DNA from 3 places in the Lysinibacillus sp. FSL M8-0216 genome. Region 3 is predicted to be linked to each of the others. Evidence: riboswitches for the same ligand, from Rfam matches in the RefSeq annotation. Region 3 holds a riboswitch; each other region holds the start of a gene.
What was found. A riboswitch is a leader RNA that binds a small molecule or an ion and turns the genes downstream of it on or off. The one in region 3 is predicted to bind cobalamin.
Positions count from the first base shown of each region.

Region 1: another riboswitch for cobalamin. It lies ahead of metE (5-methyltetrahydropteroyltriglutamate--homocysteine S-methyltransferase); the one in region 3 lies ahead of MKX57_RS11110 (ABC transporter substrate-binding protein).
Region 2: another riboswitch for cobalamin. It lies ahead of MKX57_RS22145 (hypothetical protein); the one in region 3 lies ahead of MKX57_RS11110 (ABC transporter substrate-binding protein).

Region 1 covers NZ_CP152007.1:2,542,778-2,550,734, forward strand. Annotated here, with positions in the region: gene metE (5-methyltetrahydropteroyltriglutamate--homocysteine S-methyltransferase) at 1-1,852, opposite strand, end outside; cobalamin riboswitch at 2,132-2,311, opposite strand; gene MKX57_RS12420 (aminoglycoside phosphotransferase family protein) at 2,469-3,344, opposite strand; gene MKX57_RS12425 (DUF4177 domain-containing protein) at 3,699-3,887, shown strand; gene MKX57_RS12430 (hypothetical protein) at 4,111-4,728, opposite strand; gene MKX57_RS12435 (SDR family oxidoreductase) at 5,081-5,845, opposite strand; gene MKX57_RS12440 (serine hydrolase domain-containing protein) at 6,161-7,588, shown strand.
Region 2 covers NZ_CP152007.1:4,459,602-4,467,558, forward strand. Annotated here, with positions in the region: gene MKX57_RS22125 (putative RNA methyltransferase) at 1-468, opposite strand, end outside; gene MKX57_RS22130 (MATE family efflux transporter) at 471-1,838, opposite strand; gene MKX57_RS22135 (tyrosine-protein phosphatase) at 1,974-2,738, opposite strand; gene MKX57_RS22140 (ABC transporter substrate-binding protein) at 2,874-3,824, opposite strand; gene MKX57_RS22145 (hypothetical protein) at 3,808-4,365, opposite strand; cobalamin riboswitch at 4,526-4,725, opposite strand; gene MKX57_RS22150 (glutathione peroxidase) at 4,828-5,373, opposite strand; gene MKX57_RS22155 (hypothetical protein) at 5,462-6,013, opposite strand; gene ytvI (sporulation integral membrane protein YtvI) at 6,103-7,161, shown strand; gene MKX57_RS22165 (C40 family peptidase) at 7,246-7,957, opposite strand, start outside.
Region 3 covers NZ_CP152007.1:2,260,078-2,268,034, forward strand. Annotated here, with positions in the region: gene MKX57_RS11100 (hypothetical protein) at 190-948, shown strand; gene MKX57_RS11105 (translation factor GTPase family protein) at 1,054-2,994, opposite strand; cobalamin riboswitch at 3,171-3,358, shown strand; gene MKX57_RS11110 (ABC transporter substrate-binding protein) at 3,522-4,517, shown strand; gene MKX57_RS11115 (precorrin-3B methylase) at 4,570-5,247, shown strand; gene MKX57_RS11120 (S9 family peptidase) at 5,319-7,307, shown strand; gene MKX57_RS11125 (class I SAM-dependent rRNA methyltransferase) at 7,395-7,957, opposite strand, start outside.

The DNA of each region.
Region 1 (7,957 bases), 280 kb from region 3:
CTTCTTTACGAAGAGGTAACCCTTCACGGAGTGCTGGTTCATCCACTTGAATAATGGAGATGCCAGCCGCTTCTAGTGCTTCCACTTCCCTGCGAAGTGCTAATGCAATTTGATAAGCCACATCTTTTCGAGAAATATCATCGCGTACAAAGGACCAATTTAAAATGGTCACTGGCCCTGTCAGCATCCCTTTTACAAAGCGCTTCGTTAAGCTTTGGGCATACGCAGACTCTTTCACGGTAATGGCTGAAGACCATGCAACATCTCCATAAATAATTGGAGGCTTCACACAGCGAGAGCCATACGAAACAACCCATGCTTTTTCAGTAAAGGCAAAGCCCGTCAATTTCTCACCGAAATATTCAACCATGTCTGTCCGTTCAAATTCTCCATGAACTAGTACATCCATATCAAGATCCTCCTGCAAGTGAATCCAGCGCTTTGTTTCCAGTTCAATAAATGCTTCATAGTCTTCATTCGACAATTGTTTCTTTCGCCAAGCATTACGATTTCTCTTCACCTCATCAGATTGAGGGAAGCTGCCAATTGTCGTTGTTGGGAAAAGGGGTAGTCCTAATGCCTGCTGCTGTATTTTTTGACGTTGACTAAAATCATTATGTCGCTCAAAATCCTTTGTTGATAAGGATTGAGCGGCTTGTTGGATAATCTTATTTTGACGAATTGAATGATTTTTTAGTGCTTCAATGGCCTTCATACTTGCTGAGAAATTATGACGTAGCGTTCCGTCTTGATTTTTTCTATATTTAGTGAGCTCAATAAGCTCTTCGATTTTTTCATCAGCAAACGCCAGTGCTTGTTTGAGAACAGGGTCCAGCTTCTTTTCAAGTGAAGTAGATATTGGCACATGTTGAAGGCTACTTGAGGGTTGAATCCACAATTCCTTAGCATCGCTAAGCTTTTCAATAGCTTGAATCGTGGCGTTAGCCTCCGCTAGGTTGGAACGCCATATATCACGACCATTAACAATACCAATAGCTAAAACTTTATCCTGAGGGAAACCAAATTTTCGAAGGGACTCCATATTCCCTTTATAGCCATGTACGAAATCTAAACCAAACCCTTGGACAGGCAATGTAATCAATGTTTCATAGGAGCATAATGCTTCAAAATATGTTTGTAGCATTAGTTTTGCTGCTGGAACGGTTGTCGCTAACTGAGCATAGATTTCCTGTACTAGCTTCCGTTCTGCTGAGTCGAGTGTCGTCACTAAAGAAGGCTCTTCTAATTGAATCCACTGGGCACCTGCATCTACTAATTCTTGAATAATCTGAGCATAGAGAGGTAATAGAGCTAATAAATATTCGACCTGCGTTAATTTATTGTAGCCCTTAGTTAACTTATAAAATGTATAGGGGCCAATAAGTGTCGGCTTCGCAATAATACCGAACGCTTCTTTTGCCTCTAAAAAGTCGGCCAATACCTTATTTTCAGTTAGTTGCAGCGGTTGCCCTTCATATTCAGGGACAATGTAGTGATAGTTGGTATTAAACCATTTGGTCATTTCACTAGCTACTGCTGAATGATTGCCTCTCGCTACACTGTAGTAGGTATGTAAATCTACCCTTCCACCTTGCCAGTTAAAGCGCTTGGGTACTAAGCCAAACATTAAGGCTGTATCTAACATTCTATCGTACAATGTGAAATCCCCCACTGTCACCATATCGATGCCAGATTGTAGCTGCTTTTCAATCCGCGATAACCGAATACTTTTTAGGGTTTCCTGAAAATCCTCTTCCGTTCGTTCTTGACGCCAAAATGCTTCTAACGCCTTCTTCCATTCGCGATCATCTCCGATATATGGATAGCCAATGAGTGTACTAGTATAAGTCATATTTAATCTCCCTTTCATCAATAAGTTTATGGTTACTTGCTCTTACAAATTTGTGTCATCCCATGCTAGATTCAGTGGCTCTATATGAAAACCAGTGGACTTTGCTCTGGAATACAGAATAGTAGCATAAAAAAAAGCCATTCCCCTTCTCGGAAAATGGCTGCATGGTAAATTTATTAAGACAAAAACAATACGAAAAAGTAGAATTTTCGTAAAATCACTTGTTATCGCACAGTGCCTTTTTGGTCACTATTCACCACCTATTTCCACGTAGGTATTTGGTGTGTACTAGAAATTGGCAGGTCTCCTGGCTTCTCATCAACACGCCTCACAGCCTTCCCGGTTTCCCAGTGGCATTTGTGATTTGCTCCGAATTACAGTTGCGGGACAGCGTCGGATTTGCACCGACTTCCCTTTTAAGCCAGACTTTCATCTGGCACCATTTCTTACACTATATTCAGTTATGCCCATACTATACCATATATTTCAGAATAGTAGAAATTGTTTTTACATAAAACTTTATCTATTTACTCTGTTTTTAATTATCAACAATTGGGCTCTTAGTGATAATGCCTTATATTAATTGAACTGATTCCACATTAATTGTACAAGAAAACTATTTATAATCTTTAATTCCAGCTTCAAAAGCCTGTCTATCTCCATTTTCAATCCCGTGCAATGCTTCTTGTAAAGCAAATGTACTTTTATAAAATTTAACTCGTTCAGAAATTTCCTGACCATTAGGATATAGGTTAATACACATATCAAAAAAATCCTCACCATAGCTAGAAAGTATTCCAGCAAAGTCATACGCTGGATCTCCTAAACCCGAACCACCAAAGTCTATTATCCCAGAAATCATACTTGTTTCTGGATCCCACAAAATGTTAGATGCACCGAAATCTCCGTGTATAAGCGTTATATCTAAATTGGAGAATGCCTTCCCGTTTAAAAACGTTTCAAAAGATTGTGAGATTTCCTGTTGAGCGTCTTTTCTCATAAAAGGAAATAATTTATTTCGAATCTTATTATACAAGTTATACATCTCTTCATGAGGATTACGAACCTTTAGTTTCAAATCTCGACTTGCTTTTTCTCCTGATATAGAATGAAGTTCTACAAGAAAAGAAACAAGTTGTTTTGCCAACCCTTTAACTAAATCAACACGCTTCACACCTATTAAACTTTCCTTCCACAAAGGAACACCATCTATTAGATGATATCCGGTGAAGACCTTACCTGGTTCTAACTCTTCAAAAGATTGATAAATTGGATTCGGAATAGGAGTTGAAATGGTACCTTTAATGTATTTTAAAATTTCCGTCTCTCTTTTTAATTGATTGATTCCAATTTTATATTTTGGAAACCTAAAAACCAAAGATTTGTTTACAATTAACACATCATTATTCTGTCCAATTTCATTAGGATAAATGTCTTCAATGGAAAGGTCGGAATAAAGCGATTGAATGTTTTCAATAAAGTTATTATTCATTAGTAATACTCCCTTTCAGTCTCTTTCTAGCTTTTTGATACGTAAACTCTTGTTGAACTATCTGTTCCTTTAGTTTAAAAACAATTCTTCACAAACTCAACTATACTTTAACAAAAAAATCCAAATCACTTAACAAGATGCTCCACAATCTGGCCATTGCCATGAATAAAGACGCTTTCCTTATTACGAAAAGCGCCTGATTGTTGAATAAACAGTGGTGGGTTTATCTCCAACTCAATATTCAAAACTCAATATTGGCTTTGGTCGTTTATTCCAATTAAAAATCTAATTATGAAACTATCTTCTACTTTCTTCGTATATTAATTAAGTCAACTATTTCTAGAGGTGATCATAATGTACGAATACCATTTCGTTAAAGTGGAACTAAATGCTTGGGGTAGTAAACCAAAAGAAGATTATCAAAATATAATTCACCAATACGCATCTGAAGGATGGAGATTTGTTCAAATTTTTGCTCCTTCAACTAAAGGATATGGTTCCGCAGCTTATTTTGAATTAATATTCGAGAGACCCCTTAATTAGATGTGAGGGGTTTTTCTATTTGGGGAAGCATAAATATCCAACCCTCATTTATATGTGTTATTCACCAATTTACTCCTTTTCAGTAATAAAGAAGCTTTCCGTATTACGGAAAAGTTCCCGATTACTGATTATCAAGACGCTGATTTGTCTTTTGATTGTTAAAGTAATGCATACTATTAGCTGAATACATATTTTACTTTTCCGGTGTAAAGTTCCATCTCACTTATTTTGGGACGATACCTAGCAATCTTCTGCCCATTAGCCATATTGCAAGACCAGTTCCCCACAAGATCAAGGCAGAGCCAAAGCCCACTACAGACATAAATGCATTGATTTGATGTCCCCCCAGTGTGACTGTTCCAGGTACAAATAGCCATGTCATAATAGCAAGTAAACAAAGGAGTGCGCCGGTAAAATAGTAGAGTCTGACTTGAAAAAGAGGTGCCAATGGAAAAAAATGGACACCGACAATAAGAGCTATTATGACAGGTATAAGTTCAGGGTGACGAGTAGCATTACTGACAGCAATTGTGATGGCTATAGCCAAACCCTCTGCTGCAAAAATAATGTTAAACCAAAACGACGTACGCTTCCCATGCCTTAAGTCTGTTTTTGAAACCTGATTCGTCAATTCTCTCGATGCTCGTATTAATGAAAAACCGCCGATGAACAGCGCTATACCTATGGCAACAGCAGTAACTAACAATAATGGAAGTCCGCAGCCTTGCAATCCCATAATTCCCGTGTACGCCCACAGAGTACCAAAAAACGCCATAAAAAATACACCAGATGCCGTTCCGCGGACTGCGGCACTAGGAATCGCTCTAGATGTTTGTGTCACAAATAAATACCTCCTTTCAACCTAAGTATATGTTCATTACACCCACGTAACAGCCTACAACAGTATTAGATTTAGTTCATTCAAGAAAAATCAAATATCCTTTTTTATCATTATATTCAGGCAGGCAAATGAATGAACTTCTCTGCCCGGTTATCTCAATACATCTCATTCCACTATAAAGACGATTTCGTTATTTCAGAAAAGCACGAGTATTAAACTCTGAAAGTATGGAACATTTCACTTCAGAATTGGAGAATTTACTATTTACACTAACAAACGAATGAAAGGAAAATTAAAAGGAATGAGCCCTGCCCAATACAGAGTTCATTCCTCAGTAACTGCTTAAACTATTCTATAGATGAGATCCTCCACTTGCATCGAGCAATTGACCTGTTACCCAACGGCTGTCTGAGGAAGCAAGAAATACGGCAATATCTGCCACATCCTCGGGTTCTCCCCATCTGTTGAAAATTGAAAGACCAGCCGCATATTTTTGTCCTTCCAGGTTTTCCAAAGTCTCAGCATTCATTTCTGTATTAATAATTCCAGGCTGGATGGCGTTTACCGTAATATTACGGCTCCCTAGTTCCTTGGCTAGAAGACGTGTAAATGTGTCGATAGCACCTTTGGACATACTGTACGTGAAGACACTTGGCGAAGCTGCACGTGTCACAAAGGATGAAATATTAATAATACGCCCTCCATCTTTTAAACGTGGCAAAGCTTGCTGAGTAACAAAAAGTGGTGCTTTAACATTAATGTTCATTACCTCGTCAAATGATTCTTCCGTCGTCTCATCTAAACTGATAATTTGACCAATTCCAGCATTGTTGACAAGAATATCGAATCCACTACCGCCCATATACTCCCGAATTGTATCATCCAAAGTAGTAAATAAATCTTGAATACCATCTAGAGTACTAAGGTCAGCACCAATCGCGCAAGCATTTCCTCCGCTTTGTTTGATCTGGTGAACAACTGCTTCTGCCTCATTACGTCTTTTCCCGTAATGAACGACAACAAAGGCCCCCTCTTGTGCCAGACGCAATGCAATACTGCGGCCAATTCCTCGACTTGATCCTGTAACTAAAGCGATTTTGCCTGTTAACTTACTCATGCTTCCATCTCCTTGTTCAAACATCGTTATATTACATAGAGAATTATAACAAGGAACATTATTTGAAATGTTGCTCTCCTATTCGGTTTCAAGGAGGTTTTTCGTCACAACTGTAATTCAACTCTACGTGAAAATAGCCCAATTGTCTTGAAGATCGTTGCTTATAGAACTAACATATCTGTTCGTTAAGTGTAACTCTTCACAATTACTTGATATTATATAGATGAATAGAAAGTTAAATTAAAATTTAGTTTAGTAGTTGTAATAATTGCTTATTGATTTTATTTCCTTACAACTTTTCAAAAAGGAGGGTGTATGAAAAAGATTATTATTTTTGTATTAACGTTATTTATATTACTCTCAGGATTCCCAACACCAAGTTATGCGTTGTCAGATTCGAAATCTGCGGCAATACAAGCGTTGCTAGATGATGCCTCTCGTATATCAGGTGTGCCGGGCATGTCAATCTCAATACTTGCAGATGATGAAGTGTTCTACTTTTCTTCAGGGTATGCAGATCGTGAAAAGGGGTTGTCTGCAAGTGAAAATACACTCTATGAGTTAGCCTCGGTCAGTAAAGCTTTTACCGGTATGGGTATTATGCTGTTGGAAGAGCAAGGGCTGCTCTCAATGACTGACCCTATCCAAAAATATTTACCTTGGTTTACGTTAAAGTATCAAGGGAAACCTGTTGAAATGCAAAGCCTTACACTAAATAACTTTCTTCACCATACAAGTGGTCTAACAAATAGTAGACATATTCAAAATATTCCACAAGGCAATACACCAGATATGTTGCAGAAGACTGTGGAAATGCTCGTAGATGCTGAATTGGAGTTCCCTCCCGGTGAACAGTATAACTATGGAACCGTTAATTATGACGTATTGGGTTTGGTTATTGAGATCGTGTCACGACAAAGCTATGAAGACTTTATGGAGGAACAGGTATTTCAGCCGTTAGGTCTTCACCAGACGTATGTTTATAAAAAAGATGCTCAAGCTACTGGACAGTTGGCACAGGGCTATCGTTCTTCCTTTTTTATGACAACTCCATTTAAGGCTCCAGATTATGCTGGGAATAAACCCGCAGGCTACATCATTTCTAATACAAAAGATATGGCGCGTTGGATGGGCATACAAATGGGTATCGTGCAGAACATACCTGAAATATTTCACAGGGTTATTGAAAAATCACATAGGGGTGATATGTCTGTTTCGTCTGTCAACGATATGTATTATGCGGCAGGCTGGTTGGTAAACGCCGACCAAACGATTATAGAACACACAGGGGGCAATCCAAATTTCAGAACCGAAGTACTTATACTGCTAAATGAACGAACAGCCGTCTGTTTACTGAGCAACGGCGCAAATACCAATATAAACCTGGTACTAAAAGTTAAAGATATATTAGACGGCAGTCTAGCTCAGTCCTATGAAATAAGTGGCACACAGCTTTTGGATATTATTTTGTCGTCTATCACAATTATTCTTTGCCTATTGGCTGTTTTGCTATTTCTCTTAGGATTACGCAGAAGGAAAACAAATGAGCGACATCCAATGACAAAAAAGAGAACAGTCGTAACAGTTATTTTCCTGATCGCTACGATTGCCCTGGGTATACTGTGCTTTGCTTTCGATTGGTCAACGATACTTATTTGGCAAACATATAGCGTTCTTACAGCTTTGATTTCGTCAGTATTATTAACAGCGAGCATTACATGGTTTGTATACACTCACCGATAAAATACCTCGCTCCCATGATAAGCATAATGTGAAGGAATTACATTTCAATTTATAGGTATCTTTATTTAAAAAACATAAGACACTTCGGTGTCTTTTTTTATATCCTCGACAATTTTCCCCAGTCAAAACTAATTACTATTGCTTCCACTAACCTGCTCCTCTCGTGGAATAAGGATTTTAATCAACTATATTATTTTTGCACAAGCGTCGTTAGGTAACATTTTTTAAGGATTGTTATTCCTCAATCTTGCCCTTTCCATGAAGAAAGACGCTTTCCTAATTTCAGAAAGCGCCCGATTGTGGAAGATTATTTTTCAGGTCCTCAAACTTTCATTTGGGAACATTTTTTTGTTTAGATTGGTAAAACTT
Region 2 (7,957 bases), 2.2 Mb from region 3:
TTGTGCAAAAGGACTCTTAGCTAAATCGCCAACACACCAAATTTGCTGTGGATAATGTCGAGCCGCAGCCAAAATACCCTCTTTAGCTATATCAATACCGATGCCTACCCCATTCTTTTTCTCATTCATAATACGGGCTAAATGCGATCCCTCTCCACAGCCCGTATCGAGCACTGTATTCGCAGAGTTAATAAGCTCCCCAATCTTTGCTTCTACAACATCATAAATCCCACTATCAATAACAGCTTTGCGAGATTCAAAAAGATCTTTACTATATTTAGAAGTAGAGCCATGTGTCAGCATATTGACATAGCCCTGCTTGGCAATATCAAAAGAGTGATTGGCAGAACAAACGAGTCTCCCTTGCTCATAGACGTGCATAGATTGCTGACATAACGGACATGCAAAAAGCGCTATATGTTGATCGATCAATGCTGCACCTACTGCACGTTTAGATAGTGCTCCCATTGCTATTCCTCCTTCTGTTCATTCGGTGAAACGAGGGCAAAACGCTCCCACTTTCGGCTTTTCCATCTAAAGTATACGATAATTGCCCGTACCCATTCATCTGCAGAGATAGCTAACCAAATACCTACTAAACCCCAATCTAGGACAAATACAAAAAAGTAACCTAATGGGAGGCTCATACAAACCATCGACAGAAAACCGATTTTAACAGGGAACCTTGCGTCTCCTGAGGCACGTAAAGAGTTAATGACGACTATATTCATCGTCCGACCAGTTTCTAGCACTATACTTAATGCCAAGACAGATGCTCCGATAGCCATCACCTCGGGGTTATCTGTAAAAACATGCATAAGCTGCTTGCGGAAAATGGTCACTACACCAACCATAATAATGGTGAAAATAAATGCTGCTCGGACACTTGTCCACAGCTGATGATAAGCCTCATCCTTTTCTCCAGCACCTACATGCCTACCGATAATGATGGCCGTTCCTGTCCCAATCGCAATAGCGAATAAATAGGTAAACATTGATATGTTCATAGCATATTGTCTGGCTGCCAAAGTTTCTGCCCCTAAATATGTGGCATAATATAAAAATATGATCTGGCAAAACTGGTAAAGAACCTGCTCAAAGGCAGACGGTAAACCAATGTTTAAAATTTTTCTTACATATTCCTTGGAATACTCAAAGTAGTAGTGTAGCTTTACTCTTACTTCCATTACTTGATAAAGCAACCAGAAAAACACGATCATCGCTAATCCTCTACTAATCACTGAAGAGATGGCTGCACCTTTTACACCAAGCTCTGGTAAACCAAAATTCCCAAAGATCAGGCCGTAATTAAGGATAACATGCAGTACATTCATGCCAAGTGATACATACATCGTCTGTTTCGTCCAACCATGAACACGAATAATTGCAGCAAGGGCATTAATAATTGCTTGAAGGAAAATAAAACTCCCTATAATCACTAAATAACTTTGAGCATAATGAAGGACCTCACCTTGCAAGTTCATCATCGACATTAAATGACTAGCAAAGAAGAAAAATAGAACACTCATTATAAGGCCAACTGCCAAATTCATTGTGACTGCTAGAGCCGATATTTTAGCCGCTTCAAAAAACCGTTTCGAACCTAAATATTGTGATACAACGATGGACGCACCGTTGCCGACTACCTCAAGAATTAAAATAGCGATATGAATATATTGATTGGCTGCACCTACTCCTGACACAGCATTATCTGATAGAGCACTAAGCATAAAAGTATCGGCTAGTCCCATCAACATAAATAAAAACACTTCTAAAAAGATAGGCCATGTTAAATGGAATAGACTTAACTTAGTTGTTTCTTTTATTGTGTCTGCCAATACCTTCACTTCTCCTATACTTTTCTTAAAAATCTATTGTATCTTATCATAAATTTTCAGACTGTAAAGAGATTTATAGGAAGACAGCGCTTCCACATAAAAATTCCCTCTCACTAATTGTGAAAGGGATTTTATTTAGATTAAGCAATATGACTGTAATTGCTCACGCTTATCAGCCGTTAGACCAAACTCCTGCTCCAAAAAAGCTGTCTTTGAGCCATAACGATGATCCATAGCATCTAACGCTGCCTGTAAATAATCCTCACGAGCGGACATTAAAGCATAAAATTGCTGTAATTCTTGTTCATTATACTGGTGCTGGATCGTTTGAGCCATTCTTTCTACCATGGGACGCAAATGAATATTCGTATCTAAATAATCTTCCATAATGGTCTCTTCAGGTACGTCTAAAGCCAATAAAATAAGAGCTCCGCCAATTCCTGTTCGGTCTTTTCCAACTGCGCAATGATGGACTAGCCCTAAATTATCAGGGTTTTGTATAGTCATCATTAATTCTTTAAAAGAGGGATTATGAAAAGGCATTTGTGCATAAAAGTCCTTGAACATATCAGCGTTAACTACTTTATAAAACTCTCTACCACCTGTATTAGTTGGCATTTCAAAAGCATGCTTTCCCTTCGCAGGGATTTGAATATATCGAGTTTGTGGAAACACAGGATTAGGATTATGTTGTACTTCATTCGTGTCACGATAATCAAAAATTGTTTTAATACCTAATGTTTCAAATAATTCTTTATCTGTCGATGTCATTTTACCAAGTGCGGCAGAGCGATAAAATAAGCCATTTCTTATAACACGCCCATCCCTCGTTTGATATCCCCCCATATCTCGGAAATTATAAACGGCCTCAAACGGAATATTTTTTTGTATTTGCTTCACTGAACTACACCTCCCTATATTAATAAGCGTTCTTACCTTTATTCTATCGAACAAACTACATTAATACCAATTTTCACACTAGGTAATAAAATAAAAAATGCTAGCTGTAATAAACAACTAGCATTTTCTACGATCTTATTTATATAACTCTGGATACACAGCTTTAGCAACAAGCTCAACTGCTTCACCGATACGTGGACCTGGACGATTTGAGATATCTGTGTCAAGGGACTGAACTGCCTTGTTCTGAATAGCTGTTACCGTATTCCACCCATCACGAGCAAGGATTTCTCCAATTGGATTTTCTGTATAGTTGACTGTTGTTAAAATGACGTCTGGATTTCTCGCAATTACATCTTCCTCAGATATTTGCTTCCAGCCATCTAAATCTGCAAACACATTCTTTACATTTGCCGCATTTAATATTTCTTGTTGGAAAGTGCCAGAGCCTGCTGTATATATTTCTGGCTTTGGACTAATTTCTAAATAAACATTTTTTGGTGTTTTTACTTCCTTAATCTTTGTTTGCACATCAGCGATTTTTGCTTTAATTTCCTCGTTTAATGCCTTTCCTTTATCCTTAACATCCATAACAGCTGCAATTTGTTCGATATCTCCATATACATCATCAAATGTAGCCGCTGATTGAATAACAAATACTTTAATTCCTGCATCCTCGAGTGGCTTAAGTGCATCCTTCTCACCAATCGTATACGCAATAACAACATCTGGCTTTAACGCTAAAATTCGCTCACTGTTATAATTCACAGTATCAGAAACACGTTCGATTTTTTGGGCAGCTTCTGGATATGTATCATATTCAGTGGCACCTACAATTTTATCGCCAACCCCTAATGCAAATAGAATTTCTGTGTTACTTGGTTGTAAGGACACAACTGTTTTTGGTACTTCCTTAAACTCTATTTCTACACCACGATCATCGGTTACTTTGTAACTTGTTTGCTCAATTTTTTGTTCATCTTGGGTAACATTTTTATTTTTTGTATCTTCCGCAGTTCCACAACCTGCTAAAACGAGCGCTAGCAATAAAACCGATAGCCATTGTAAATTAAATAGTTTCTTCATTATTATTCACCTTTTTCTTTTTCATTGGATATGATTTACTCATAAACGGAATTTCAGCGATTCCAGCTTGTTGATTCGTATAGACAGCCATTACAAAACATACATTGGCTAATAAGCCTAAATAATCGAAGAGAATAGTCGGTACCTCTCGTTCTTCCGAAACCTTGTGTAAAGTTCGATATGATTTTTTCGCCTCACTACGACAAAGATGTAAAGCAGCAGCAGCCTCTGTTCCTTGAGGTAAAACAAAATTTTGAATCTCTTCCTTCACATGACTTACATAAAAATCATAGCGCTCACTTAACCAGGATAGATCCTCATCTGTAACTGCTAGCTTCCCACGAACCGAGCCATTCACATGATAAGCCATAGGTAAAATCTGTGTTAAATCATCTGCAACAACCTGGACATCCTCTTTCTTCACTATAGCTAGTGCAGCCCCTAAATGCGTTGTTAAACTATCTGTGCGAATCTCAAAATCGACAGTTGAAGCCTTCTCTCGCATAAAAGGATAACAAGAATAACGTGCATCTTTTTTCAACCTGCTGTCCCCCTTTTCATAATGAAAATCCTTACTTTTTTAGAACATAAAAAAACGTCGCTCCTCACGCAAAGGAACGACTAAAATAACATAATGATTGTCATAGAAACACGACACTGCCTATGTATTTGCCGTATATCCTCCTAGCTTCCGAAGAGTTGTTATACGTTCAAATAAAGGTCGGTCTCCTGGCTTGTACAACGCTCCTATATAATTAAATAAGAGCTATAAAGAACCTTCCCATTTCCTATGAAACAGTGGTTCATCTTTATAATAGTTGTACTTACAGTTGCGGAAACAGCTTCGGCTTATACCGAATTCCCGATTATGCTAGCTAGCACCTTTATTCTGCAAGAATAATTCACTTGTAAAGCAGTTTATCATAGTTTGATAGGAAAAAATAGTTGCGTACAAAAATGATAGCCGTTTTAGAAGAATTTTCATTTCCATAAAATCACTCTACTATAATACTTTTTCAATTGCTTGCTCAATATCTAGCTGTGAGTCTGTAGGCTCAAAGCGAGCTATGGTTTTTCCGCTTGCATCTACTAGGAATTTAGTAAAATTCCAGCGAATATTACGACCATCTAAAAAGCTTGGAGCAAGTTGAACAATTGCCTCAGCAAGCATTTTCTCCTGCATGCTTGCTTTTCCGAATTCACGAAAATCAACTTCATGTTTTAAATAATTAAATAAAGGATGTGTCGTCTCACCATTTACTTGGACTAGTTCAAAAATGGGAAACGAAACTCCATAGTTGACCTTACAAAGATGCGCAGTTTCCTCTCCATCTTCAGGATTTTGATGGCCAAACTGATCACAAGGAAATCCTAGAACGACAAAATTATTTTTGCCATATTTATCGTACATTTTTTGTAAGTCTTCAAATTGATATGTAAATCGGCATTGATTGGCCGTATTAACAATTAGCATCGTTTTCCCTCGAAAAGTTTCCATTGATAAAATTTCACCATTCGGCTTTCGTACTAAATAATTATAAATGCTCATTCCCTAACCCCTTTTGTCTTTTTCATATATTATAGTTGACTAATCTCCTAATAACCAAAGAGTTTGCACAAAAAACACCATCTCGTTACTAAGAACGGATGGCTGACTTATATTTCTTTTTATATTTAACATTTTGCTCTTCATTAATTAAGCGATGGGCTATGTCTAATAATTTAGGATCACTCGTTTGATCATATAATTTTTTTAAAGATACAATAATATCATAGCGAATGAGAGTAGGATGCTTTTCATCTAAACAGGTTTGAAATCTCTTGGCTAAATAAGATACGACTAAATCGCTTTGTACTTGACCTGCTAAACCAATTTTCCAAATAGCCTGTAATGTATGCCTTGCCGTGACGGGCTTTTCATCATAAGTCACAGCCCAAATCTTTAAAAAATCTTCTAATACTCTTTCTTCGGGATCACTTTTTGCAGCTAAAGCACATAAAATTTGTGCGGCAAGTGCACGTGCATGCCCATTTTTATATGTAAGCGCTTGTACAAGCTGTTCCCACACTGCATATGTCCAATCTACGGGCTCCTGCATAATTTTCATCAGTTCCTCGTAAGATTCATATTGAATATCTCGATCACGCTCTGTTAGATTACTAAAAAGTTGCAAAATCTCTTTTTCCATAATTTATCCCTACCTTTATTGTTTCAGAACGTCATAAAACTTGATTTATGTTACACTTAACTTAATTTTTTCGCAAAGAAGGTGAGTTTATGAATAAATTTAATGCTAGGAAATTGATTTTTCGATTGCTAGTGATTCTGTCCCTAATTATAGCCGCTTATTTTATTATTCCGGTATCTATGCCGTTAATATTAGCAGCTATCAGCGCATTTTTCCTTGAACCAATCGTCATGTTCTTTAAAAGGCGCTGGAAAATGTCTCGAAAAATTGCAGTTGCCTTTATATACATAGTGAGTGTCATTATAATTTCCATTATTTGCTATATTTCAATTACGCAGATCATGACGCAAATAATTTTATTGTCTAAGCAAGCTCCCTATTATATTTCCAAGCTATCAGATATGTGGCTTCATATGCAAGAAAATATTTCTAAATACACGGAAGACTTTCCACCCGAAGTAAGTACTTCGCTTCAAAAAACCACAATGGATTTCATAAAGAAAATTGAAGAAACGTTTTTAAGCTTCTTTAATTATAGCAAAGTTTCAGCCTTCTTTTCAGAGATTCCAAGTCTATTTATCAGTCTTCTCGTCTATATGATTGCCCTATTCCTATTTATGCTAGATCTGCCGAAATTGAAGCGCATTACTTATAAGTATTTAAAGCCAAACACAGCAAAGAAAATAAAAATTATTTTAAACCGTTTAAAGGATGCAACATTCGGCTATATGAAAGCACATTTATTTGTAAGCTTCATTATTGGAGGCGTTACACTTATTGGACTTTTATTAATCCAGCCTAAATATGCCATAACCATGACCATTATTATTTGGCTAATAGATATTGTCCCTTTTTTAGGCTCCATCATTATTTTAGCACCATGGGGGCTTTATCACCTTTTAATGGGAAACACATCTATTGCTGTAAAATTATTCATCTTAGCTGCTATTTTACTCATTATTCGTCGTGTAGTCGAGCCTAAACTAATGGGTGAGCATATTGGGTTATCAACTTTACCAACATTAATTGCCATGTTTATTGGTCTACAGTTATTTGGTATTATCGGTTTACTTGTCGGGCCATTTGTCATTATTTTCTTTATCGCCTTAAAGGAAACAGGCATCATAAAAGTAAATTTCAAAATTTGATACCAATAAAAAAGGTCATCTTTGTATTTTTCCCTTACAAAGATGACCTTTTTATCATGTTAATCGTCTATATAATATAGAGGCTTATTGAATTCGACCAAAGCCTACTAAATATTGATTCCACCAATCAAGTGATTCAATGACAACACCATTATTTTGAGCATCAATCATTGTGTTATTACCTAAGTAGATACCTACGTGCGCTACACCTGAGCCATAGCTAAAGAATACTAAGTCACCAACGCGTGCTTCCCCAGCAGAAATACGTTGTGTTGCTAAATATTGTTGAGATGCAGTACGTGGTAAAGAAACGCCTGCTTGTTTATAAGACCATTGTACAAGACCTGAGCAGTCAAACCCTGAAGTTGGGTTACTACCACCCCAAACATATGGACGACCAAGGAATTGTTTTGCTGTAGAAATAGCATCACCTGAAGAGGCAGTACCAGCGCCTGAACCAACGATAATTTTTTGTGGTTGTTGACCATCACCATCACTGTTATTTTGAGTAGCTTGTACTACTGGCGTTGCTGCTTGAAGAGCACGTAAACGAGCCGCTTCTTCTTCAGCTGCCTTACGTTCAGCTTCTAAACGTTCTTCTTCCTGTTTTGTTGCAATTTGAGCTTTTAGGGCTAATGATTTTGCTTCATTTTCAGCCTTTTTCACTTCCATTTCGCTTTCCTTTTGTTGAAGCTCTTGGAATTGCTTTTGAAGCTCTTTCTGTTTTTCATCTAGAATGGCTTTTTGTTGCTCTAAGCTCGCTTTGTCAGCTTCTTGTTGATCCACTAATTCTTGG
Region 3 (7,957 bases):
ATGCTCTGTTCGTCACAGTACGTCATACGCCCAAAGTTCATGAAAGGGTTCATTTTAGAACTCCTTCACATTTACTTAGGGTTTGTTTGGCATTGTGTGATGAAGCACATTAAAGCGAAGGATTTCCTCAAACATAGTAGGAAGTCCTTTTTGTTTTGAAAATATGTACGCAAAGGGGATGCACATAGGATGAATATTCATGCAACGACAACACAGGAAACGCCTTTTGTAGATATGACGATTTGTAAGCAGCCACGGACAGAAATTGCTAAGAAAGCGAAAACAAGAATGGTGGTCGAATCACTAATTGATCAATTATTAGCAACGAGACTGATTCGCAACGATCGTTTTTTTGAGCAAATCTTATATAATAAAGACATTATTTGGATACAAAATGGGGAGGTAGAAGGCCATCTTTTTGCTCAGGCGAATTTAACGGATCAACTGAAAACGAAGACGAATAGCTTTATGATGTATATGCCAACCAACCCTATTGTTTATGAGGTGAATGGGGAGCAGTACCACTTAATTACACGCATTGATTCAACACGAGCAAAGCCTAATCTTGACCGTCTTTCACAGGAGCCCAATCCAGTGTTAAGCGCTGCACGTGTCAATGATTTACTATGCTCGATTGTCATACGTTTTTATGAAACGTATATGAACGATTTAGAGCAAATTCCTCATCAGGATAAACTAATTGCATTTGCACAGCAGGAATACACGCAGTTTCTTCAAGCCGTTAAGGAATTAAATGATTATCACTTTAATTGGCATCCACGTGGGAACGGCCACGAGCTATTATTAACATTAATTGATCAACTACAAATATTAAAAAGTCAGCCTGGAAAAGTAGTTATCGACTTCACGAATACGCAAGGTTATGTGGTGGTTGAACCTGCCTATCCGGTGCACAAGCCTTCAAAGAAAGCTGTTGGTGCCATATAAAAGCAAGCCCTCCATGAAGCGGAGGGCTTGCTTTATTTTTTGTAGGGATATTCTACCTTCATCTGAAGTACTAGTTCAACAGATTTGCCATGCTAGTACATGAACTTAGCTCTGACAATGCATGGCTGCTTGCGCCTCTTGCCAAGGGACAGAATAGCCTTTACCTTTTGAACAAAAAATGCTAGAAGAACTGTATTCAGGGTCGGCATTTTTATCATAGCCTATTTGAGATATTACTTCTTCTGCATGATGACACAAATCATAGCCATCAAATTGGAGGGTAAGCGCACCTTTCCCATTTGTATAGGCGGCAAAAATCGTGCTATAGCTCATGAAGGTCGCTACTGGTGCACGTCCTGTTAATACAACTTCTGTTTCAGTGAGTACAGGGTCGTCGAAGGTGCCAGCAGCCTGTTGAATGTCGGTCATCATACGGCCAATAAAGTCATTGGAAGCCTTCATTTTAAAGCGATAATACGGCTCAAGCAGGACGTTCTGTGCTTGTTCCAGTCCTTGGCGCAGTGCTCGGAAAGTGGCTTCTCGGAAATCACCGCCAGACGTATGTTCATTATGTCCACGTCCCGTTAAAAGCGTAAAATGAATATCTGCTACTGCGTAGCCTGTGAGTAAGCCATGATGATCACGTTCAAACAAATGCTTCTCTACGAGGCGCTGGTTGCCCACTGATAAATCATCCGCATGGCAGGCATTGCTAAAGGTAATGCCAGTCCCACGTTCATTTGGCTGCATTAATAAATGAATTTCTGCATAATGCTTAAGTGGTTCAAAATGTCCGTAGCCTGTAACGGTTGTCGCAATTGTTTCCAAATATAATATTTGCGGCTCTCCAAAAGAGATGTTTAATGTAAAGCGCTTCAATAATACTTCTATCAGTACCTCTAACTGAATGACACCCATTATATGCACATGGATTTCCTGAAACTTTTCCTGCCATACGACACGCAATGATGGCTCCTCGGCCTCTAGTAGACGGAAAATCTTTAATACTTCTTTAATATGTTGCTCACCCTCATATTGAACTTTTGCCTGTAATGTAGGGACAAGCTCATAGGGCTGTGATAGCGTGTTACTGCCAATGCGATCGCCAATGTGTGCCTGGCTGAGCCCTTTAACAGCGAAGATTTCACCAGCCTCAACATGCTGAACAGTTTCAAAACGGCTGCCGTTATAAAGACGAATTTCTGTTACTTTCTCTGTAAGGTCTCCAAACGTAAATTCATCTCGAACATGTAATTTGCCTGTTAAAGCCTTGATGAATGTTAAACGCTGATGGCCATCATGTCGTATTTTAAAGACCTCTCCTTGAAACGGTGCTTCCGGCTCGAAGTGAGTACCCGTTATGAGTGGAAGTTGAGCAATCAATTCTTGAATGCCTTCATCTTTTAATGCCGAACCAGTAAAGCAGGGGAAGGCGGATTCATTTTTAATCATCGATTGTAGGTGCTTCATACACAGGCCATGCTCCAATGCTTCATTCAAAAAGGCATCCAGGAGCTTTTCATCACGCTCCGCCAGCCATTCCATGATTGTGCTGGAAACATAATTCTCCTGAAGTGGTTCATCGACGAATAATACATGTTCCGAGAAATCTTTATGGAGCTGGGTCATCACAGCCCTTACATCTGCTCCGTCACGATCTATTTTATTAATAAAAAAGAATGTAGGGACATGATAGTTTCGTAAAAGCTGCCATACCGTTTCAGTATGACCTTGAATACCCTCTACCGCACTTATAATAATGATGGCATAATCCATGACACGGATGGCACGCTCCATCTCTGGGGAGAAATCGACATGTCCTGGTGTATCAATCAACGTATATGTATCGTCGCCAATAGTCATGCGTCCTTGCTCGGCAAATATCGTAATGCCCCGTTTGCGCTCAAGCTCATGATTATCTAAATAGGCATCCTGATGATCGACACGTCCCCGCGCTTGAATACTATTTGTATGAAAAAGCACTTGCTCAGAAAAGGTTGTTTTTCCTGCATCAACATGAGCAAGAACCCCAATCGTCTTGTACATAATAAATCCTCGTTTCTATAAGTAGCTATCTTCTCATTGTATCAGAATACTAGCACAATTATTTCTTGTAAAATGATTCGTCTTTTTGTCGAAATAGTGCTAATATAATGATGATTATATTTTTTGCATTCTATTACTGATTGCGAATTAACGCATGAACTGCTAGTCTATCAATAGCATAATTAGAACATATTGGTGCAAATGGCATTTGTCATTTGCTTAAAAGGGAAATCGGTGCAATTCCGATGCTGTCCCGCAACTGTAAATGGGGAGTCTATACAGCATGCCACTGTAGTTTAACTATGGGAAGGCGTATAGATGATGAACCTAAGCCAGGATACCTGCCAGTATATGTATGTTAACTAAGAACCACGAGGATGGGGATAGTGATAAAGGTACTAATACCGTTTTTTCACTATGCAACTCTCTTGGCGACAAGAGGGTTTTTTTATGCCCTTCCAATTATCCTAGTAGCAAAGAAGTCTCTGATTTCTTTCTATATTTATGACAACAAAGGAGAAAAGGACATGAAAAAATGGAGAAGTATATGGCTAGTCATGGTCATCGCCTTAATCGCTGTATTAGGAGCGTGTGGCGCAAAGGACAAGCCTGAATCAGCAAAGCAAACTGAAAAAGTTGAACCGTCTGAGGCGACAACAACTGAGGTCATCATTGAAAATAATGAAACTACCCAAACCTATAAGGAAGCACCAAAAAAGGCCATTAGCTTAAATCAGCATGTAACAGAAATTATGCTTGCATTAGGCTTAGAGGATTCCATGGTAGGGACAGCTTATTTAGATGATAAAATCTACGAGCCGCTTCAAGCAGCCTACGATAAAGTTCCAGTTCTTTCAGATCAATACCCAACAAAGGAGCAAGTCATTGATGCCGAGGCAGATTTCTTGTATGCAGGCTGGAAAAGTGGCTTTGGTGAGAAAGGTGTTGGAACACCAGAGGAGCTTGAGGAATTAGGAATTCATACGTATTTACATACGGCTTCCAATATGACAAAGCCAACATTAGAGGATATTTTCACGGATATTCGTCATATCGCGGAAATATTCCGAGTGGAAGATCGCGGTGAAGCATTAATTGAACAAATGACAAAAGATGTCGAAGAAGTTCAAGCAAAATTACCAAAAGACAGTGAAAATTTACGTGTGCTAGTCTTTGACAGTGGTGATAAAGACGTATTCACGGCTGGTCAAAACTTTATGAATGAGCTAGTAGCAATCGCTGGCGGTCAAAATATCTTTGGAGATGTGGAGTCAGGATGGACAACGGTATCGAAGGAAGATGCAGTAGATCGCAATCCAGAGGTGGTGGTTGTCATTGATTATGGTGAAACAACTGCTGAACAAAAGATAAAATTCTTAAAAAATGATCCAGCGTTGAAGGAAATGGAAGCAGTCATAAATGATCGCTTTGTCATTCTTCCACTTTCAGCGGCATCTGAAGGGGTACGTGCTGCAGCGGCCATTCAAATTTTAGCCAAGGGCTTCTACCCAGCCAACTTTTAAAAACATTCGAGCTAGCGCTTTGCTAGCTCCTTTTTCTTAAGGAGCGATAACAATGAATGCATTTCGTCAAAACATACCAGATAAAACGTTCGAAACTCTAAATCAGCAAGGTGGTTATACACGATTAGCGGTAAGCCCTGGCATTATTAATAAGCATTATACGCCAGCCCAATTTCAAAAAATAGCTGAAATAGTAGGGGAGAAGGGGGCCATTAAATATTCGGCCTCCTATAGCATATTATTATCGATCCCCTCTAGTGAACTGACAGAAGCGACCCATGCCTTACAGGAGGCTGGACTGTTTGTTGCTTCCTCAGGACCTCATATTGCCATGAAGGCATGTGATTTTTGTGATGGAGAAAAAATGGAGGCAGTTCCTCAAACAGAACAACTCTATCAGGCATTGGACGGTATAACTGTGCCTGCAAGAGTACGAGTCAATGTGAATGGCTGTGCATCGGCTTGCTATAATCCTACATATGATGATATTGGTTTAGTCTATCAGCATGAGAGCTTTGATGTTTATGTAGGAGCCATCCCTATGGGGGCGAAGGCACAGGCGGGTACTCTCTTCGCGAAAAGGGTAGGGATTGATCATATTGAGGATTTTTTGCTACAAATCATTCGTCTCTATCAAAACCAAGCTCGTTCCAATGAACCTTTTTATAAATTTTATCGCAGAACAAAAATGAATGCTGATTGGGAACTAGTAAAAAAATCAATAGAGTAGCAGGAAAAATACTTAGGGTGTCGAAATATTGTAGTAGAGCATAGAAAATGACAATACAAAGGAGCAAGAACATGACAACTAAACAAGGGATTCAACCAGAAGATCTTTATCACTTGAAATCAGTGGCAGATCCACAGCTCTCACCTGATGGGACTGAGGTAGTTTATGTAGAGACACGTATTGATGAGAAGAAAAAAGACTATGTATCTAACTTGTTTTATTTAAATTTAAAAGACAAACGTCCTCAGCAATGGACATATGGTAACGATCGGACAAGCTCTCCTGTCTGGTCGCCAGATGGCAGTCAAATTGCTTTTTCTTCGACAAGATCAGGCAAGCCGCAAATTTTTGTACTGTCGAAAACAGGGGGAGAGGCGAAGCAAGTGACGTATTGCAAAAACGGTGCGTCAACGCCTGTCTGGTCTCCTTGTGGAGAGAAAATTGCCTTTTCAGTTTTGCTAGGTAAAGATGAAACTATCTTAGACAAAGCTGAAGATGACAAGAAAGAAGAAAAAGAACTCAAGCCACTCGAAATCGATAAGATGAAACATAAGTCGGATGCGGGTGGATTTATGGATATGGACCAGCATACTCACATTGCCATTGTCGATTTAAAATCTGGTGACTTAAAGCAAGTGACAGAAGGGAACGAGGATTTCCATCTGAGTACATGGTCGCCAAATGGCAGTTATCTTACGTACTTAGCAGATCAAGCAGAGGACTTAGATTTTTCGTTTAATGCGGATATTTATTTATTCGATTTAGAAACAAAACAGAGTCGCAAGGTAACAGAGGGGATTGGCTCCTATTACCAAACGTCCTGGTCGCCTAATAGCCGCTTCCTTTCCTTTGTTGGAGGAAAACGTGAGTTTGAAAATGCCACACAAGCGAAGCTATGGATTTATGATATGGAACAAAATCTGCTAAACTGTGCAACAAGTGAATTTGATGCCCCTGTGGGTGACTATGTCATCGGTGATTTCCTGCAAGGGGTAGCAGCACCAAGTGTACAATGGATGAATGATAATCATAGTTTCTATTTCCAAGTAACGGATCACGGCAATGCGGCAATTTACTTTGGGAATGTAGATGGTGAAATTTATCCAGCTATTCACGATGATCAATACGTTTATGGTTTTTCATTAGATGCTCAAAATGATCAAGCCGTTGTCGCCATAAGTACGACAACGAATCCGGGCGATTTATATTACGTCAACTTAAAAACGGGTGAAAAAGAACGATTGACGACAGTCAATGAAGACGTTTTAAAGACGAAAGAGTTAGCTGTGCCAGAGAGCATTGAGTTTGAAGGAGCTGAGGGCTGGAAGGTCAATGGCTGGATCATGAAGCCAGTGGGCTATGAAAAAGGGAAGAAATATCCTCTTATTCTTGAAATCCATGGTGGTCCACATGCGATGTACGGCAACACCTATTTTAATGAATTCCAAATCCTAGCTGCTCAAGGCTTTGCGGTGCTGTATACAAATCCGCGCGGAAGTCATGGCTACGGACAAACGTTTGTGGATGCAGTACGTGGTGATTATGGTGGCAATGACTATCAAGACCTAATGGCCGCTGTAGACTATGCTTTAGAGCAATATGAGTTCATTGATCCAACTCGACTAGGTGTAACAGGTGGGAGCTATGGTGGCTTTATGACCAACTGGATTGTTGGGCATACCAACCGCTTTAAGGCAGCAGTTACACAACGCTCTATTTCAAACTGGATTAGCTTTGCAGGAGTGAGTGATATTGGCTATTACTTTACAGACTGGCAAATTCAAGCGGGGCTCGAAAATATAGAGAAGCTATGGCATCATTCACCATTGAAATATGTAGACAATGTTGAAACACCATTGCTTATTTTACATGGTGAAAAAGACTATCGTTGTCCGATTGAACAGGCGGAGCAATTATTTATCGCCTTGAAGTATCGGAAAAAAGAAACGAAATTCGTCCGGTTCCCTGAAGCTAATCATGAACTGTCAAGAAGCGGAAAGCCAACATTAAGAATTAATCGTCTCGAATATATACGAGATTGGTTTGTGGAAAAGCTTTAAAAAAGAGGTGGCTTAGGAAGTGAACATACTTCTTAAGCCATTTTTTATAGAAAAAAAGAACCACAGCAAAGTGTGATTCCAGATGAGTTAGTCCATTTTTTGAATAAAAACGACCTTCAAATAATTAAATTCAGGATATTCACGAGGCACACGGAAATCCTTTGGTAAACCGTATTCCTCTACAATTTTATAGCGTGTACGAGTCTCTTTAAATGCTTGGTCGATAAACCCTTTAAACTTTTTCATACCGAAGCTTGCGTTGTTTGTGGAAGCCACAATAATGCCATTTTTGGCTGTAATCGCAATCGTATCCTTCAGTAATTTTGGATAGTCCTTCGCCGTTGAGAACGTCATTTGCTTTGTGCGGGCAAAGCTTGGTGGATCTAATACAACAAGGTCAAATTTTAATTCGTGACGCTGTGCATATTTAAAATAATGAAAAACGTCCATTACTTTTATATCCTGCGCTTCATAATCAATTTGATTGACGCTAAACTGCTCAATCGTTTTGGCTAAACTGCGCTTTGCAACATCGACACTTGTTGTTTTAGTAGCTCCTCCAAGCGAGGCTGCTACAGAAAATGCCCCTGTGTAGGAGAAGGTATTTAGCATATTTGTTGTGCTCGCATAGCGCTCACGAATAGCTAATC